One region of the Massilia sp. METH4 genome, then DNA from elsewhere that is predicted to be linked to it. Evidence: riboswitches for the same ligand, from Rfam matches in the RefSeq annotation. Region 1 holds a riboswitch; the other holds the start of a gene.
The links. A riboswitch is a leader RNA that binds a small molecule or an ion and turns the genes downstream of it on or off. The one in region 1 is predicted to bind cobalamin.
Positions count from the first base shown of each region.

Region 2: linked by a shared signal. The riboswitch ahead of V6Z91_RS25745 (energy-coupling factor ABC transporter permease) and the one ahead of V6Z91_RS11775 (TonB-dependent receptor) in region 1 are both predicted to bind cobalamin.

Region 1 covers NZ_CP146614.1:2,661,804-2,670,864, reverse strand. Annotated here, with positions in the region: gene V6Z91_RS11805 (phosphoethanolamine--lipid A transferase) at 1-1,178, opposite strand, end outside; gene V6Z91_RS11800 (HAMP domain-containing sensor histidine kinase) at 1,246-2,496, opposite strand; gene V6Z91_RS11795 (response regulator transcription factor) at 2,493-3,185, opposite strand; gene cobT (nicotinate-nucleotide--dimethylbenzimidazole phosphoribosyltransferase) at 3,227-4,258, shown strand; gene V6Z91_RS11785 (adenosylcobinamide-GDP ribazoletransferase) at 4,262-5,026, shown strand; gene V6Z91_RS11780 (histidine phosphatase family protein) at 5,002-5,562, shown strand; cobalamin riboswitch at 5,600-5,839, shown strand; gene V6Z91_RS11775 (TonB-dependent receptor) at 5,911-7,761, shown strand; gene V6Z91_RS11770 (iron ABC transporter permease) at 7,844-8,866, shown strand; gene V6Z91_RS11765 (ABC transporter ATP-binding protein) at 8,866-9,061, shown strand, end outside.
Region 2 covers NZ_CP146614.1:5,871,760-5,880,820, reverse strand. Annotated here, with positions in the region: gene V6Z91_RS25770 (DUF1593 domain-containing protein) at 1-1,033, shown strand, start outside; gene zwf (glucose-6-phosphate dehydrogenase) at 1,214-2,635, shown strand; gene lldD (FMN-dependent L-lactate dehydrogenase LldD) at 2,807-3,940, opposite strand; gene V6Z91_RS25755 (MFS transporter) at 4,119-5,432, opposite strand; gene V6Z91_RS25750 (hypothetical protein) at 5,507-6,271, opposite strand; cobalamin riboswitch at 6,494-6,710, shown strand; gene V6Z91_RS25745 (energy-coupling factor ABC transporter permease) at 6,825-7,505, shown strand; gene V6Z91_RS25740 (energy-coupling factor ABC transporter substrate-binding protein) at 7,502-7,837, shown strand; gene cbiQ (cobalt ECF transporter T component CbiQ) at 7,821-8,561, shown strand; gene V6Z91_RS25730 (ABC transporter ATP-binding protein) at 8,558-9,061, shown strand, end outside.

The DNA.
Region 1 (9,061 bases):
TAGCGCTTGAAATATTCCGGGCCATGGCTGCCCTTCTGGTGCAGCACGATCACCAGGTCCTTGGGTGAAGCGCGAATCATCTCGCGCAAGCCGCCGAGCAGCCGCTCGTCGTAGCACTCTTCGGCGTTGCATAGCGGATCGCCCGGCTTCGGCTGCGAGACGTCTTCATAACGCACGCGGTCGCAGGTCCCCTTGCAACCCGAGTTATTGTCGCGCCACAGCACGTCGAAACCGGCATGCTTCAGCACGTCCAGCAAGCCTTCCTGGCTGGCTGCCTTGTCGGCAGAGTAGCCATCCCTGCCGAGATTGGAGAAAACGCAGGCAACGGACACGGCCGTCGCCGTGCCGCAGGAGCTGACGCTGGCGAAATTGACTAACCCTGCCTGTGCGGCCAGCAAGGGATTGGTGGTGCGGGTGTAGCCGTTGAGCGAAAAACTCATGGCGCGCGCCGTTTCGCCGACGACGATGATCGTCACGGTGCGCTTGCCGGGCTGCGCCGCCCATTGGGACCCGCGGCCCGCATCCGTGCCGAGCGGCGCGATCACGGCCGGCGTGGCCCACTTGCGCTTCAGGTAGCCGTGCGTCGCCTGGAACATATTGGTGGGCGTCAGCAGGAACCGCAGTTCGCGGTGCTCCCGCACGGCCGGCGCCAGCGTCTTGAAGAGCAACATCAGCAGCCCGGCGATCGCCAGCAGCGACAGCGCGACGGTGCCCAGCTTGGCGAGCAGGTCGCGCCGCACAGGCGGGAAGCGCAGCGGCAGCCGCCACACGAGCAGCGACGGCACGATACCCAGCAGCGTCACCGTTTGCAGCATCTGCCAGCTCAACAGTTCGTGCGCTTCCCGTGTATCGGTCTCGACCACGTTCTGCACCATCGCGGCGTCGATCACCACGCCGTACTGGTTCATGAAGTACGAGGCCGCCGAAGCGCCCAGGAACAGCACGATCAGCACCGGCTTGATGACAAAACGGAAATTGACCAGCGTGAGGATTGCGTTGAACAACAGCACCAGCGCGACGAACGCTCCCAGGTACACGGGCAGGTTACCGAGCCGGATGCCGCCCGTCGCGGAAACGAACGTCTTCCAGAAACTGCTGTTATAGGCCAGCACCAGGAAGGTGGAAGCGCCCAGTGTGAGCATGGGCGCGCCAATACGCGGCAGTGTAGCGATCTTCACCGTTGAGACTCCTGAATCGAAGCGTCAACGATACCGATGCGCAAGTAAACGTCGCGTCAAGCACCGGTTAAGCAGGGGTTAAGCGGGGTGCGGTTGCCGGAAAATGAATTTCTATGCAACTGCCTGCGGCGACTTCCCTCAGCACCAGCGATGCGCCGAGGTGGGCGGTAATGCGCTGCACGATGCCCAGCCCCAGCCCGGTGCCGGACGAACCGCGCGCATCGCCGGGGATCGGCTCGTCGCGCAGGCGCGCACGCGCCGCCGGGGGCAAGCCCGGGCCGGTATCCTCGACGATCACGCTGCGCCCTTCCAGCCGCACCTCGACGTGGCCCTGCTGCGTGTACTGGCAGGCATTGCGCACCAGGTTGCCGACGGCAGCCAAGACCAGCTCGCGCACGCCATGCACGGTGAAATCCTCGCCGCCGCCGTAGCGCAGCTCGACGGGACGCCCTGCCACCAGCACCTGGCAACGTGCCACCTCTTCGCGCGCCAGCGCCTCCGCCGACATCGGGGTCCATTCCAGCCGCTCAGGCGAGCGCGCCAGGCGCAGCAGCATCGACGTGACATCGCTTGCGTCGCGCGCGGCCCGATAGATCCGTTCGGCCGGCGCATGCAGCGCGGGATCCTGCGCCGTGCGCGCCAGCAGCACCTCGGCGGCGCCGGCGATCACGGTCAGCGGGGTGCGCAATTCGTGGCTGACGTCTCCGGTGAAGAACCGTTCGCGGTCCAGGAACTGCCTGAGTTCCTGGGTATGGCCGGCGATGGTGCGCGACAGCAGGCCCAGTTCATCCTCCCTTTGCTGCAAGGGCAAGGTGGGTTCGCGTGCCTCCACGGCCCGCGCCAGCTCGACGATCGGATTGACGATGCGGTTGCCGAGGAAGCGCCCCAGCACCACCGCGAAGGCCATGAAGCCGCCGAAGGCCACCGCGAACATCGAGTACACCACCAGCTCGATCCGCTCGTAGGCGCTGTCGTGGTCCACCACGGCAAACTCGCCTTCCGCGTTGCGGCCCTTCAGCACGTGCAGGTCGACACCGTCGACCGTGACTTCATGCACGCCTTCCTCGAGCGCACGCAAGGAGCGCGGTATCCCGTCGCCCATGTGGTAACTGAGCCCTGCCGGCATTTCCACGGGCAGGCCACCTGCATGGCGCGGACCGGCCCAGGCGGCCACTTCCTCCAGTCGCACGTCGACCAGCCGCACCTCGATGCCCTCGACGGCCAGCGCGGCGATGACGGCGAAAAAGACCGACGACACGGTGGCGAACGTAAGATACGCCACCGTGATGCGCCGCCGCAGCGACTCCTTTCCGTTCATTGCCCGGCGTCCGCCGCGTCCACCAGCTTGTAGCCGATCTTCGAGATCGTGCGCAGCATCTGGTGCGGGAAAGGCTTGTCCAGCGCCTGGCGCAGCGCGTGGATGTGCACGCGCAACGCATCGGTATCGGGCGGGTTGTCGCCCCACACCTCGTGTTCGATCTGTTCGCGCGTCACCACTTTCGGCGCCTCCCGCATCAACAGGCGCAGGATCGTGTAACCCGTCTTCGTCAGCGCCAGCGGCCGGCCGGCGCGCTTGGCCTCGAAGGTCTCGGTATCGAACGTCAGGTCGCCGAACGCCAGCACGGCATTGGCGGCATGGGCGCCCTTGGCGCGGCGCACCAGCGCCTTCAGGCGCACTTCCAGCTCGACCAGGGAAAACGGCTTGACCAGGTAATCGTCGGCACCGCTGTCGAAGCCGGCCACCTTGTCTTCCAGCGTGTCGCGCGCCGTCAGCATCAGCACCGGCATGTCCTTGCGCAGCTCGCCGCGCAGCTTGTGGCACAGTTCCAGGCCGTTCATGCCGGGCAGCATGACGTCCAGCACGACGGCGTCGTATTCGTTCTGGGCGGCCAGCGCCAGCCCGCCATAGCCATTGGCCGCCGAATCGAGCACATGGCCTTTCGGCTCGAGAAAGCCGTACAGGTTGGCGACGATGTCGGGATTGTCTTCGATGATGAGGATGCGCATTGCGACATTATAATTCCGGCTTTCGCTACCGTTCCCGTTCCATGAACCTGCCCACCATCGCCGCCACGGCCGACGCCGAGCTGGCCGCGCGCCTCGCGCACGCCATCGACAACAAGACCAAGCCGCCTGGCAGCCTGGGCATGCTGGAAACGCTGGCGCGCCAGGTCGGCCTGATCCAGCGCACCACGGCGCCGGCGATCGACGCGCCGGCCATCCTCGTCTTCGCCGGCGACCACGGCGTGGTCGCCGAAGGCATCTCGGCCTTCCCGCAGGACGTGACGTGGCAGATGGTCGAGAATTTCCTTTCCGGCGGTGCGGCGATCAATGTGTTCGCCGCGCAGAACGGCTGCGCTCTGCAGGTGATCGATGCCGGCGTGGCGCACGACTTCGGCGCCCGCGCCGGCCTCACGGACCGCAAGATCGCCCACGGCACGCGCAACTTCGCAGTCGAGCCGGCGATGACGGCGGAACAATGCACGCAAGCGCTGGCCCACGGCATGGTGCTGGCCGAAGCGCTGCCGGGCAATGTGCTTGGCTTCGGTGAAATGGGCATCGGCAATACCACGGCCGCCGCCGCCCTGATGCACAAGCTGACGGGCATCCCGGCCGCCGCGTGCGTGGGCGCCGGGACCGGCCTGCCGCCGGCGGGCGTGCTGCACAAGGGCCGCGTGATCGAGGCCGCGGCGGCGCGGCACGTTGGCACGACCGAGCCGCTCGACGTGCTGGCCACCTTCGGCGGCTTCGAGATCGCCATGATGGCGGGCGCCATGCTGAAGGCGGCCGAGCGCCGCATGGTGCTGCTGATCGACGGCTTCATCGTCACCAGCGCCCTGCTCGTGGCGGCACGGTTGCAGCCGGCGATCCTCGACTATTGCGTGTTCGCGCACTGCTCCAATGAAAACGGCCACCGGCAGATGCTCGAGGCGCTGGGCGCCAAACCGCTGCTGCAGCTCGACCTGCGGCTCGGCGAAGGCACGGGCAGCGCGCTGGCGTTGCCGCTGCTGCACGCGGCCGTCAATTTCCTGAACCGCATGGCCACCTTCGACTCGGCCCAGGTCAGCGGGAAGAGCTGAACGATGCTGCAGGTGCGGCTGTTCTTCATCGCGCTGCAATTCTTCACGCGCCTGCCGATCCCCCGCTGGGTGGGTTTCGAACCGCACTGGCTGCACCACGCCTCGCGCTACTTCCCGCTCGTCGGCCTCGTTGTCGGCGCCGCCGCGGCGGCCGTCTACTGGGCGGCGGTGCAGGTCTTGCCATCGGCCGTTGCCGTGCTGCTATCCACCGCCGCCGGCATCTATCTCACCGGCGCCTTCCATGAAGATGGGTTTGCCGACACCTGCGATGGCCTGGGCGGCGGCATGACCCGCGAGCGGGCACTGGAAATCATGAAGGATTCACGCATCGGCGCCTACGGTGCGATCGGGATCATCATGCTGCTCGCCGTGAAATGCGCGGCGCTGGCCCACCTGCCGCCGCTCGGCGCAGTCGCCGCGCTGTGCGTCGCACATCCGCTCTCGCGCCTGATGGCGGCAAGCCTGATCTGGAAGATGGACTATGCCCGCTCCGAGGGCAAGGCCAAGCCGATGGCGCAGCAGATGACCGGCGGCGAATTCGCCATCGCCCTGGCCTGTTGCGTGCCGGCCGTGCTGGCGGCCATGCTCCTGGGCTGGCTGGAGTGGCGGAGCATCGCGCTCGGCATTGCGGCGATGGCGCTCGTCACGCTATGGTTTGGCCGCAAGCTGCGGCAACGGCTGGGTGGCTATACGGGCGATGGCCTGGGCGCGGTCCAGCAATTGACGGAAGCGGCGTTTTACCTGTGCGTGCTGGCGCGGTGGAGCTGATCCTCGTCCGCCATCCGCGACCGCTCGCGGCGGACGGCATTTGCTACGGCCGCGCCGACCTCGCGCCCGATCCGGCCGAGCTGGCCCGCGTGCATGCCATGCTGGCCGCGGCGGGATTGCCCGGCGGTGCGCCACTGTTCTCAAGTCCCTTGCGCCGTTGCGCCGACCTGGCCCGGCTCCTGTCGCCCGATGTGCTCCTCGACCCGAACCTGGCCGAGATGGATTTCGGTAATTGGGAAGAACGCAGCTGGCAAGACATCCCGCGCGCGGAAGTCGATGCCTGGGCGGCCGACCTGCTGCACTACCGCCCCGGTGGCGGGGAATCGGTGCTGGCCGTGGCGCGCCGCGTTGCAGCGGCAATGGGCGCGATCCGGCGGCACGGCAGCGAACGCGCCGTCGTCATCTGCCACGCCGGCACCATGCGCCTGGCGGCCACGCTGGCCGGTGGCGCGCCGCTGGAACAGGCGGCGTTGGCCGCCGCGGCCAGCCCGCACCGCATCGCCTACGGAGAAATGCTGCGGCTGACAGCGACTTGATAGCGGCTCGATACCCGCTCGATACCCGCTTGATACTTTATAATTGCACGGTTTTGGTGCCCGCGCCCGAGTCCTCGAGCGCAGTTAAACGGGAAATACGAAGCCGTATCCACGGCCAACGTATGCTGCCCCCGCAACGGTAAGCAGGCAGCCGCGCGAACGCGAATATGTTCACTGCGCGGCAGCAGTCCGCAACAGCCACTGTGCGAATTCGCATGGGAAGGCCGGACCGTGATGCCCGCCAGCCCGGATACCGGCCAGAACAGGTGGAGCCGCGCCGGGCGTGCGCTCTGTTCAATCCGGCCTGCGGGGACGTTGGCCGGTTGCCCACTTTTACCAAGATTTGCCATGACCTCTCCTGTAGCATCCCAGGCGGCGCTCGCCTCGCTGGCGCTGGCCATTGCCGCGCCGGCGGCCCACGCCCAGGCCACCGCCATCGATTCCATCATCGTCACCGCCACCCGCACGCCCACCCTGGCCAGCGAGGTGATCAGCGATACCGTCACCATCTCGGCCGAGGAAATCGCCAACTCCGGCGCCGGTTCCCTCACCGAACTGTTGCAGCGCCAGCGCGGCCTCGAAGTGTCGCGCACCGGCGGCCCTGGCACCCAGTCGAATGTCTTCATCCGCGGCGCCAACGGCAACCAGAGCGTGGTGCTGGTAGATGGCATCCGCATCGCCTCCGCCTCGACCGGCTCGGCCAGCTGGAACGGCATTCCACTGTCGGCCATCGACCGTATCGAGATCGTGTACGGCCCCTTGTCCACGCTGTACGGCGCGGACGCGATCGGCGGCGTGATCCAGCTGTTCACGAAAAAAGGCAGCGGGGCGCCATCGATCGCCGCCTCCATCGGCGGCGGTACGCACGACACCTATGCCGCAGATGCGGCCGTATCCGGCGGCACCGACCGGCTGAGCTACGCCTTCTCCGTCGGCAAGGAGCGCTCCGACGGCTTCTCGTCGACCCGTCGCCCCAGCGCGAACTTCGACCCGGACGACGACGGCTACGACCGCAAGAGCGCGGCGGGCCAGGTGGCGTACAAGCTGTCGCCGGGTCATGAAGTGGGCGCGATGTTCTTCTACACCGATACCGTGTCGGATTACGACAGCAAGGACTTCGCTTCCTACAGTACGCAAACGGTTAGCAATGTCGGGGTGTATGCCCGCAACCAGCTCCTGCCGTTCTGGACGATGCTGGTGCAGGCTTCGCAGTCGCGCGACAAGTCCGGTTCGGTCTACGGCGTGGGCGCGTTCGGCTCCAGCCAGATCGACACCACAACCAGCACCTTCACGTGGCAGAACGATTTGCGCATCGGCGGCGACAACCTGCAGCTGCTGTACGAGCACCGCAAGGAAGACGTGGATGGCTCCACCGCCGCCCTGAACCGCGCGCGCCACACCAACTCGGTCGCAGCCAACTACAGCCTGAAACGCGGCGCCCACCTGGCCAACGTGGGCGTACGCCGCGATGACAACTCGGAATACGGCGCGAAGACCACCGGTTCGGTCGGCTACGGCTACCGCATCACCAGTGCCTTGACTGCCGAGGCAAGCTACGCCACCAGCTTCCGCGCCCCGTCGTTCAACGAGCTGTATTACCCCGGCTACGGCAACAAGAACAACAAGCCGGAAGAAGGCCGCAATGCCGAAGTGGGCCTGCGCTACGACGACGGCACCACGCAGCTGGCCGCCGTGTATTACCACAACAAGCTGGACAACCTGCTGCTCAATACGAGCCCGTGCCCATACCCGAACGACGGAGAGAAGTACGAGTGGGGCTGCGCCTACAACATCAACAAGGCGCTGCTGGAAGGCCTGTCGCTGACGGCCGAGCGCCAGATGGGCAAGCTGCTGCTGACGGCGAACGCCGACTTCGCGGATCCGAAGGACGAGACCACCGGCAAGCGCCTGCAGCGCCGCGCCAAGCGTCACGCGAACATCGCCGCCGAGTACGACATGGGCGCGCTTCGCGGCGGCGTGGAATGGCAACTGTCCTCCAGCCGCTACGACGATGCCGCCAACCGCAATCGCCTGGCCGGCTACGGCGTGGTGAACCTGTTCGCCACCTACCGCTTCAACCAGGACTGGTCGGCGCTGGTGCGCTGGAATAACGTGGGCGACAAGGACTACGAACTGGCCCGCTTCTACCAGACGGGCGGCTCGAACGTGTTCGCCGCCCTTCGATATGGTTTCAAATAAGGGCTTCAGGTAACGCCGGCATCAAGTAGTGCTAAGCTGCCGGGCGCGCCGACGCGCCCGGCGTTTCACCAACAGGCAGAACATGCATCCACTTTCCGCCCACCTGCGCTACCGCACCGGCGTAATCACCGCCGGCCTGCTGCTGGCATCGATCGCCAGCCTGCTGTTCGCGGGCGCTACGGGCTCCGTATCCATTCCGCTCGCCGACCTGCCCGGCGCGCTGCAAGAATTGCTGGACGGCCGCACCGGGTCGCTGGCCGCCACCCTGCTCGACCTGCGCGCGAGCCGCGCGCTCACCGCTTTCGTGACCGGCGCCACGCTGTCGCTGGCTGGCGTGATGATGCAGACGCTGCTGCGCAATCCGCTCGCCGATCCCTATGTGCTGGGGATTTCGGCCGGTTCCGCCGTCGGCGCGCTGGCCGCGCTGATGCTGATGTGCGCCGCCTGGATGGTCGACCTGTCCGCCTTCGCCGGCGCCGTCGCCGTGTCCATGCTGCTGTATTTCCTGGCCCGGCGCGACCTGCGCTGCGGCAGCGCCGCCGAGGGCGGCACCGCCCTGCTGCTGTTGACGGGCACCATCCTTTCCGCCGCCTGCGTGGCGCTGATCACGCTGATGCTGTCGATCGCGCCCGAAAGCCGCCTGCGCACCATGGTGTTCTGGCTCATCGGCGACCTGGCCGGCGCGCCGCTGCGCTGGCTGCCGTGGGTCGTGCTGGCCGGTGGCCTGGTGTTCGCCTTGCGTGCGGCACGTTCGATGAATGTGCTGGCCCTGCATGCGGAAGCGGCGAGTACGCTCGGCATCCGCGTGGGCGCGCTGCGCAAGGGGCTGTTTTTCTGTTCCGGCCTGCTGACGGCCAGCGCCGTCACCACCGCGGGCAGCATCGGTTTCGTGGGCTTGATCGTGCCGCATGCGTGCCGCTTCGCATTCGGCCCCGACCACCGCGTGCTGATCCCGGCCGCCACCCTGGCTGGCGGCGCCTATCTCGTGCTGGCCGATACGCTGGCGCGCACCGTGATCGCGCCGCAGCAACTGCCGGTCGGCGTGGTCACCGCGCTGATCGGCACGCCCGTCTTCCTTTACCAACTGCACCGCTTGCGCAAATGATGCTCGTCACCGAACAGCTGCACCTCACGGCCGGCGCCCGCGTCCTCGTGGACAAGCTGGACTGGCAGGTCGCCGATGGCGAATGCTGGAGCATCATCGGCCGCAATGGCGCCGGCAAGAGCACGCTGATGCGCACGCTGGCCGGGCTGCGCGACCCGGACGGCGGCCAGGTACTGCTGAAGGGCCGCCCGCTCG
Region 2 (9,061 bases), 3.2 Mb from region 1:
GATCGCCGAGTATGAAAAGGATTATCCGCGGTTCAAGCGCCACTCGCCGCGCTACCCCGCGCCGGCCGCGCTGCACGCGATCACGAAGCAGGGCGAGACCGGCTCGACGGGCCTGCGCGGCTGGGGCGTACCGACCGCAGGATCGCAGGCCATCGTGGCGGCGGCGCGGCGCGACGATCCGCGGCCCCTCTGGGTACTCGCCTGGGGCAATATCAGCGACGTGGCGCAGGCCCTGCACGACGCGCCCGACATCAAGGCAAGATTGCGCGTGCACTGGATCGGCGGCCCGAACAAGAAGTGGGGCCCGGCCGCCTACGACTACATCGCGCGCGAACACCCGGACCTGTGGATCATCGAATCGAATTCCACATACCGCGGCTGGTTCGTGGGCGGCAACCAGCAGGGCGACCTGGGCAACACGGCCTTCGTCGCGCGCCACCTGAAGGGCCATGGCGCGCTGGGCGACTACTTTGCCGGCCACCTCGAGGGCACGATCAAGATGGGCGACACGCCTTCCGTGACCTACCTGCTGGGCGACGCTCCGCTCGATCCCGGCCGCGATTCCTGGGGCGGGCGCTACGTGCGCGCCTGGGAACGCCAGCGCACCACGTTCGACCGTCCCACGAGCGCGGCGGACAAGGTGGAAGCGTTTTCCGTCGTGGAATTCAAGCTGGCCAGGGACGCGCTGCCGGTGGCCACGAGCAAGCTCTTCATCGACGGGCAGTCGTTTCCCGGTCACCGCCACGAGGATGGCACGTGGCGCTTCCTGTTCTCGCCGAAGGAGGCGAAGACGTTCGTCTACGAGATCCGCAGCGACAAGCCCGGCGTGGCGCCCATTGCCGGGGCGTTCACGGCGGTGATGCCGGCTGCGGGCAGGGCGCCGTCGCCGAAGTACCCGAACTGGTGGACGGACGATCCCGACCCGCGCGTGGCCGAAGGCGTGCACCAGGGGGCGAAGACGGTGAGCCGCTGGCGCGAGGCGTACCTGGCCGACTTTGCCAGGCGGATCGCCCGTGCCGGCGAGCGGCGGTGACTACAAAAATGTAGGAACACGTGTAGCTGATCGATGTATTAATATTGTCGGTCTGCTCCTGAACCGGATAACACGATGACCGAAACGAACTCGACTGCCCAGAACAAGCAAGCCAGCAACCAGGCCGGTAACCAGGCCAACAACCAGGCCAACAGCCAGGCCAACAATACGCCCCTCGACATGATCATCTTCGGCGGGATGGGCGACCTGGCCATGCGCAAGCTGCTGCCGGCGCTGTACATGGCCCATCTGCACGGCAACCTGCCGCCCGCCACCCGCATCATCTCGACCGGGCGCCAGAGCTTCGACCGCGCCGCCTACCTGAACTTCGTCGAGGAACACTCGCGGTCCTTCATCAGCGGCGGCAACTTCACGGAAGAGGCATGGCGCGGTTTCCTGCAGCTGCTCGAGTTCGTTCGTGTCGACGTGCAGCAGGATGACCTGTCCGCCCTGGCCGCCGCCTCGCGCGCCGGCGCCGAGCGCGTGTTCTACCTGTCCACCGCGCCGTCGCTGTTCACGACCATCTGCGAAAAGCTGGCCGCCGCCGGCCTCGTTGACAGCCAGGCGCGCGTGGTGCTGGAAAAGCCGCTGGGCAGCGACCTGGCCTCGGCCGTGGAGATCAACGAAGCGGTGGGCAAGTACTTCGCCGAATCGCAGATCTACCGCATCGACCATTACCTGGGCAAGGAAACCGTGCAGAACCTGATGGTGCTGCGCTTCGGTAACTCGATCCTGGAACCGCTGTGGCGCGCGCCGAACATTTCCAGCGTGCAGATCACGGTGGCGGAGGAAGTGGGCGTGGGCAGCCGCGCCGGCTTCTACGACGGCACCGGCGCGATGCGCGACATGGTGCAGAACCACCTGCTGCAACTGCTGTGCATCGTAGCGATGGAACCGCCGGCCTCGCTGGCGCCGGACGCGGTACGCGATGAAAAGCTGAAAGTGCTGCGCTCGCTGCGCCGCTTCAACCTTGCCACGATCGCGCGCGACACCGTGCGCGGCCAGTACATCCGGGGCGCCAGCGGCAACCAGGAAGTGCCCGGCTACCTGGAGGAGAAGAACGTGCCGCCGGACAGCAGTACGGAAACCTTCGTGGCGCTGCGCACCTATGTCGACACGTGGCGCTGGTCCAAGGTGCCCTTCTACCTGCGCACCGGCAAGCGCATGGAGCGCCGCTCGTCGAAGATCGTGGTGGAATTCGCCAACCCGCCGTTCCCGCTGTTCCCGGAAACTACCGGCGGCGTGGCCAACCGGCTCGTGATCGAGCTGCAGCCGGAAGAGGCGATCAAGCTGCAGGTGATGGCCAAGCAGCCCGGCAGCGGCATGAACATGCAGCAGGTGGCGCTGAACCTCGACCTGCACTCGGCCTTCACGGAGCGCCGCGCGGAAGCCTACGAGCGCCTGCTGATCGACGTGGTGCGCGGCCGCCTCACCCACTTCATGCGCCGCGACGAGCTGGAAGCGGCCTGGGAATGGGCCGACCCGATCATCGACGGCTGGGCCACGCTGGCCGAGAAGCCGCGGCCGTACGCTGCCGGCACGATGGGCCCGGCGGAATCGTTCGCGCTGCTGGCGCGGGATGGGTTCTCCTGGGTGGCATGACCCGACGGTGCCCGCCGGCGTAGTCGTCGGTGTCGGACACCATTTCCGCGGGAAATGGTGTCCGACACCGGTTTTCCTCTGCGCTTGCCGACTTCGGCCGGGAAAACCGGTGTCAGACATCAGGAAACGGTGTCCGACACCAGCGCGCTGGCGCCGCTGACTCTTTCGTACTCACCGCGCCAGCAGGTGCGGCCCCACTTCGCGCAGCGACTTCACGCCGGTCAGCACCATATTGGTCCGGATATCCTTCTCCATGATGGCCAGCAGCTTCGCGATGCCGGCTTCGCCCTGCACCGCCAGCGCGTAAACGAAGGCGCGTCCCAGCAGCACGCCGTCCGCCCCCAGCGCGAGCAGCCGGAACACGTCGGTGCCGGTGCGCGCGCCGCCGTCGGCGAAGATCGTCATTTTCCCCTTTACCGCCTCGGCGATGGCCGGCAGTGCCCTGGCCGTCGACAGCGCGCCGTCGAGCTGGCGGCCGCCGTGGTTCGACACCACCACGCCATCGGCACCGAAGGCCAGCGCGTCGCGCGCGTCGTCCGGCTCCAGGATGCCCTTGATGATCATCGGGCCTTCCCACTCGTCGCGGATCCATTGCAGGTCCTGCCAGCCGATCGCCGGGTCGAAGTTGGCACCCAGCCAGCCGATATAGTCCGCCAGCCCGGTCGGATTGCCCCGGTAGGCGGAGATATTGCCCAGGTCGTGGGGGCGGCCGAACAGGCCCACGTCCCAGGCCCAGCGCGGGTGCGTGATGGCCTGCAGCATGCGGCGCAGCGGGCCGTTCGGGCCGCTCATGCCGCTGTGGGCGTCGCGGTAGCGCGCGCCCGGTACCGGCATGTCCACGGTGAATACGAGGGTCGAGGCGCCGAGCGCCTTGGCGCGCTGCAGAACGTCGCGCATGAATGCGCGGTCCTTCAGCACGTACAGCTGGAACCAGATCGGCTTGTCGGCGGCGGCCGCCACCTCCGCGAGCGGGCAGACGGACACGGTGGACTGGATGAACGGGATATGCCGCTTGCACGCGGCGCGCGCCGCCTGCACCTCGCCGCGCCGCGCATACATGCCGGTCAAGCCCACCGGGGCGAGGGCGATCGGCAGCCCATAGCGCTTGCCGAACCATTCCGTGGACAGGTCGAGCTCCTCGGAACCCTTCAGCACGCGCTGGCGCAATTTCACCTGCTGGAGGTCGGCCACGTTGGCCGCCAGCGTCTGCTCGGCGCCGGCGCCGCCATCGAGGTAGTGGAACAGGAAGGGCGGCAGGCGGCGGCGCGCCGCCTCGCGGAAATCGGTTGCTGAAGAGATGATCATGTGGTCTGCGATTGTGGATGGCGGTGGCGAGCGGACGCGGCGCGCCGTTTCACCGAACCGTCAATTGTAGTGCTGCAGCGGGAGAAGAGCGGTCAAAAAGATGATCGTTGCGGCAGCCTGGCCGCCCCGGCGCGGCACGTGTGAAACGGTCATGCGGCCGGCCGGCGCGCCGCCGCGGTCAGCCCGCGCGCGGCGGGTCCTCGATGAACAGCGCCGTCGTCGCGCCCACGGCGCACAGCATCATCACGTACCACGCCGGCGCCAGCGGCTGCGTCTTCAGCAGCAGCGTGACCATCACGGGCGTAAGGCCGCCGAAGACGGCGTACGACAGGTTGTACGAGAACGACAGGCCGGAAAACCGCACGGCGGCCGGGAAGGCGCGCACCATCACGGCCGGCACGGCGCCGACCACGCCGACGGCAAAGCCCAGCAGCGCATACAGCGGCAGCAGCAGTTCGGGGCTGGCGCGCAGCGTGGTGTAGAACGCGTAGGTGCAGGCGGCCAGCAGCGCCGCGCCGCCGAGCAGCACGCGGCGCGCACCCAGCCGGTCCGCCAGCGCGCCGGCCACCACGCAGCCCAGCGCCAGGCACAGCGTGGCCACCGTGTTGGCGGACAGCGCGGTGGGCGCGTCGAAGCCGTAGACCTTCTGCAGCAGGGCAGGGGTCATCAGGATCACGACCACGATGCCGGCCGAGAGCATCCACGTCAGCAGCATCGAGACCGCCACGGCGCGGCGGTGGCCGCGCAGCACGGCTTTCAACGGCAGCTCGGCGGCCAGCGCCTTGCGCCGCTGCAGCTCCGTGAACACGGGCGTCTCATGCAGCCAGCGGCGCAGGAACATCGCGCCCAGGCCGAACACGCCGCCCAGCAGGAAGGGGATGCGCCAGGCGAACTGCGTTACCTGCTCGGGCGTGAAGGCGCTGTTGATGGCGGTGGCCATCAGGGAGCCGAGCAGGATGCCACACGTGAGGCCCGCGGTCAGCGTGCCGCAGGCGAAGCCGATGCGCCGTTCCGGCACGTGCTCGGAGACGAATACCCAGGCGCCGGGCACCTCACCGCCCACGGCCGCGCCCTGCAGCACGCGCATCAGGAGGAGCAGCAGCGGCGCGGCCAGGCCGGCGGCGGCATAGGTGGGCAGCAGGCCGATGGCCAGCGTGGGCAGGGCCATCAGCAGGATCGACAGGTTGAACATCTTCTTGCGGCCCAGCAGGTCGCCGAAGTGCGCCATGACCATGCCGCCCAGCGGGCGCACGATGTAGCCGGCGGCGAAGATGCCGAAGGTCTGGAACAGCCGCAGCCAGTCCGGCATGGCGGGCGGGAAGAACAGCGCGCCGATGGTGGTGGCGAAGAAGACGAAGATGATGAAATCGTAGAATTCCAGCGCGCCGCCCAGGGCGGCCAGGGACAGGGTCTTGTAGTCCTGGCGTGTCAGTGAGCGGCTGGCCGGGCTTGCGGTGCCGATTGGCGCGGCGGCCGTTTCATGTGCTTGCATCGTTGCTGGTCTCGTGGTGTCGGACCCGGCATATTATAGGGGCAAGGTATAGGGGAAAGGCAGGGCGGCCGGCGTCAGGGCCGCGGGGCCATCCCTTCGGTGGGATATTTCTCCAGAAAATCGCGGAAGCGGCGGCCCGCGAACGCCGCGCCGGCCACGCGGTCGAAGCGGGCGATAGTGTCCCGGTCGGCTTTCGCCGAATACAGCATGAAGAACGAACGCGGCGGCATCGGCAGGCGCAGTACGCGCATGGGCAGGCCCATGGTCTGGACGTAGTAGCGCGGCGAGTAGCCGTTCTCGAAGTAGGCCGCGTCGATGGCGCCGGTCTGCACCAGCCGCAGGGCGTGCACCTGCCAGTTCGCCCCTTCGATCCGGCGCCAGCGCGCGCCTGACCTGAGCAAGCCGCCGGAGATGGCCGGACCGGCGATCCAGGCGATTTCGAGGCCGGCGAGCTGGTCGAGCGAGCGCACGGCCCGCAGTGGCGCGTCGTCGCGCAGTGCGAGATGAGGCTGGGAGTGCAGGTAGGTCCAGGTGGACGCCCTCGTGCCCGGTTCGCGCAGGGCGTCGCCGCTGGCCACGAGCATCACGTCGAGCGAACCGTTACGCAGGCCGCCCACCGCCTCGTGTACCGACATTGCGGGCATCCACCGCAGCGGCACGCCGGCCGGCACGACTTCCCGCTCCAGGTAGTCGCGCAGGGCGCCGCGTATCGGCCGGTCCCGGTCGCCCAGTACCAGCGGCGCCACGACGAAGCCGCCGACGCGCAGCGGCGCGGCGGCGAGGCTGGCGCAGGCGGCGGCCAGCAGGACAACGATGCAGCTCGAGAGCGGGCGGAACATTGTCGCATTGTAGTCCTGCCCGGCCCATGGACCGGCGCCCGATTGATGGTAGCGCTACGGCCCAGCATGGCGGGATGCGCCGGCTTGACTGCGAAATTTGCAACTAACCGAATGTCCTCGACGAAGCGGCTCACGGCAACGGTCAACGAAGGATCGCGCGCCCGGCTTGCAGGGCAGGGCGCGCGGCCTGCAAGGAAACACTTCCGCCCGTCCTTGCCTTTGGGTTAAGATGCGCGCCTGGGTGCGTTCTTCCCCCCTCGGGGAAGACGTTAAACGGGAAACCGGTGACACCGCGACAAGCGGTCATTCCGGTGCAGCCCCCGCTGCTGTAAGCCTGACGGACTCCGCCAACAATGCCACTGCGATGTCGCCATCGCGGGAAGGCGCGGACGAAGAATGACGGCGAGCCAGAATACCGGCCCGGAAATGCCAGCATCGTTCCCCGGGGTGACGGGAAGCCGCTGTCGAAGCGGCGTGCCGTCCCCGGCCCCGTCTCGACCGTCCATCCATCCCCCGCCGATGCTCTTATCGACCATTCGACGGGAGGATTCGAATGCACATCATGGAAGGATTCCTGCCGCCCGCGCACGCGCTGGGCTGGACGGCGGTTTCCGCGACTTTCCTGGCCTGGGGCCTGCGCGCGATGGCGCGCGACCTGCGCGCTTACCCGCAGCGCCGCATGCTGTTCGGCGTGGCCGCCGCCTTTGCCTTCCTGCTGTCCGCGCTCAAGCTGCCATCGGTCACGGGCAGCTGTTCGCACCCCACCGGCGTGGGGCTGGGCGCGCTGCTGTTCGGGCCCGCCGCGATGGTGCCGGTCGGCTTCGTGGTGCTGCTGTTCCAGGCGCTGTTGCTGGCCCATGGCGGCTTGACGACGCTGGGCGCCAACGTATTTTCGATGGCCGTCGTCGGCCCCTTCGCGGCGTATGCCGTGTTCCGCGTGGCCGCCACCCTGGGCCTGTCGCGCTCGATCGCCGTGTTCGCGGCGGCTTGCCTGGGCGACCTCGCCACCTATGCCACCACGTCGCTGCAACTGGCGTGGGCTTTTCCCGATCCGGTCGGCGGCATCGGCGCGTCGTTGGCGCGCTTTGCCGGCATCTTCGCGCTGACACAGGTGCCGATCGCCATCAGCGAAGGCTTGCTGACGGTGCTCGTGGTGAACGCGATCGCCCGCTTCGAAGGCGATGAGCTGCGTGCCGCGCCGGTGTTCGCGCATGGTACGAAGGAGGCCGCATGAAAGCGCGCACCGCGGTGCTGTGGCTGGCGATCGTGCTGCTGACGGTGCTGCCACTGTGGCTGGCCGGCGGCGCCGCGTTCGGCGGTGCCGACGACCTGGCGCGCCAGGCGGTCGGCGCGCTGGCGCCCGGCTACGAGCCGTGGTTCGCGCCCGTGTTCGAGCCGGCCAGCGGCGAGATCGCCTCGCTGCTGTTCGCCCTGCAGGCCGCGCTGGGCGCGGGCGTGATCGGCTACTGGCTCGGGCTGTCGGTGGGCCGCGAGCGCGCCGGCGCGCAGCGGCGGATCGATGTTGGTAGCGATGTTGGTAGCGATGTGGATGGCGATGCGGATTGAAATGGCGGCCTACGCCAGCCGTTGGCGCGCTGTCGCGCCGTCGGCCAAGGCACTGTTCGCGCTGGCCGCCATCGTCGCTGCCGGGCTGGCGCGCACGCCGGTAGTGCTGGCCATGCTGGTCGCGGTGCCTGTCCTCGCCGCGCTGCTGGGTGCGCGCATACCGCCGCGCGCATTCCTCGCCGCGGCGGCGGCGCCGCTCGGCTTCCTCGTGCTCGCCTGCGCCACGACGCCGCTCGGCCCCGATGCCCATGGCCGCTGGCAGTGGAACGCCGCCATGCTGCCGGCGGTCGGCCACGTGGCGCTGCGTTCGCTGGCCGCGCTGGCGGCCTCCCTCGGCTTCGTCATGGCCACGCCGCTGCCGGACCTGCTGGCACTGCTGCGCCGCCTGCACACCCCCGAACTGCTGCTCGACCTGATGGCGCTGTGCTACCGCATGCTGTTCGTGCTGCGCCAGGCCTGGAGCGAGGGCGTGGCCGCGCAAGCCGCACGGCTGGGTCACCACGGCTGGCGCCAGGCCTGGCGCTCGACAGCGATGCTGGCGGGCCACATGGCGCAGCAGTCGTGGCAGCGCGCGGCGGCGCTGCAGGCGGCGGCGGACTCCCGCTCGTACACGGGCACGCTGCGTTTCCTGCCGGCCGCGTTCCCCCATGAGCGCCGCCAGAACGCGCTGGCCCTGCTGGCGGGCGCCGCGATGGTCGCGCTGGCCTTGGGAGACCGCTGGTGAGCGGGGTTCCGATCCTCGCGCTGGCTGGCGTCGACCATGTCTACCCGGGTGGCGGCGGGCTGCGCGAATGCAGCCTGGCCTTCGCGCGCGGCCGCCGGCATGCACTGCTGGGCGCCAACGGCGCGGGGAAATCCACCGTGTTGCGGCACCTGAACGGCCTGCTGCGGCCGACCGCCGGCGAGTTGCGCCTGGATGGCAGGGCCGTCGCCCACGATCGCGCCGGGCTGGCCGCGCTGCGCCGCCGGGTCGGCCTCGTGTTCCAGGACCCCGACCGCCAGCTGTTCGCCGCCCATGTCGGGGAAGACGTGTCGTTCGGCCCCCTCAACCTGGGCCTGGACGAGGCCACGGTGCGCGCCCGCGTGGAGGCGGCGCTCGACGCGGTCGGCATGCGCGAACACGCCGACCGTGCCGTGCACCACCTGAGTTTCGGCCAGAAGAAGCGCGTGTGCATCGCCGGCGTGCTGGCGATGGAGCCGGGCGTGCTGCTGCTGGATGAGCCG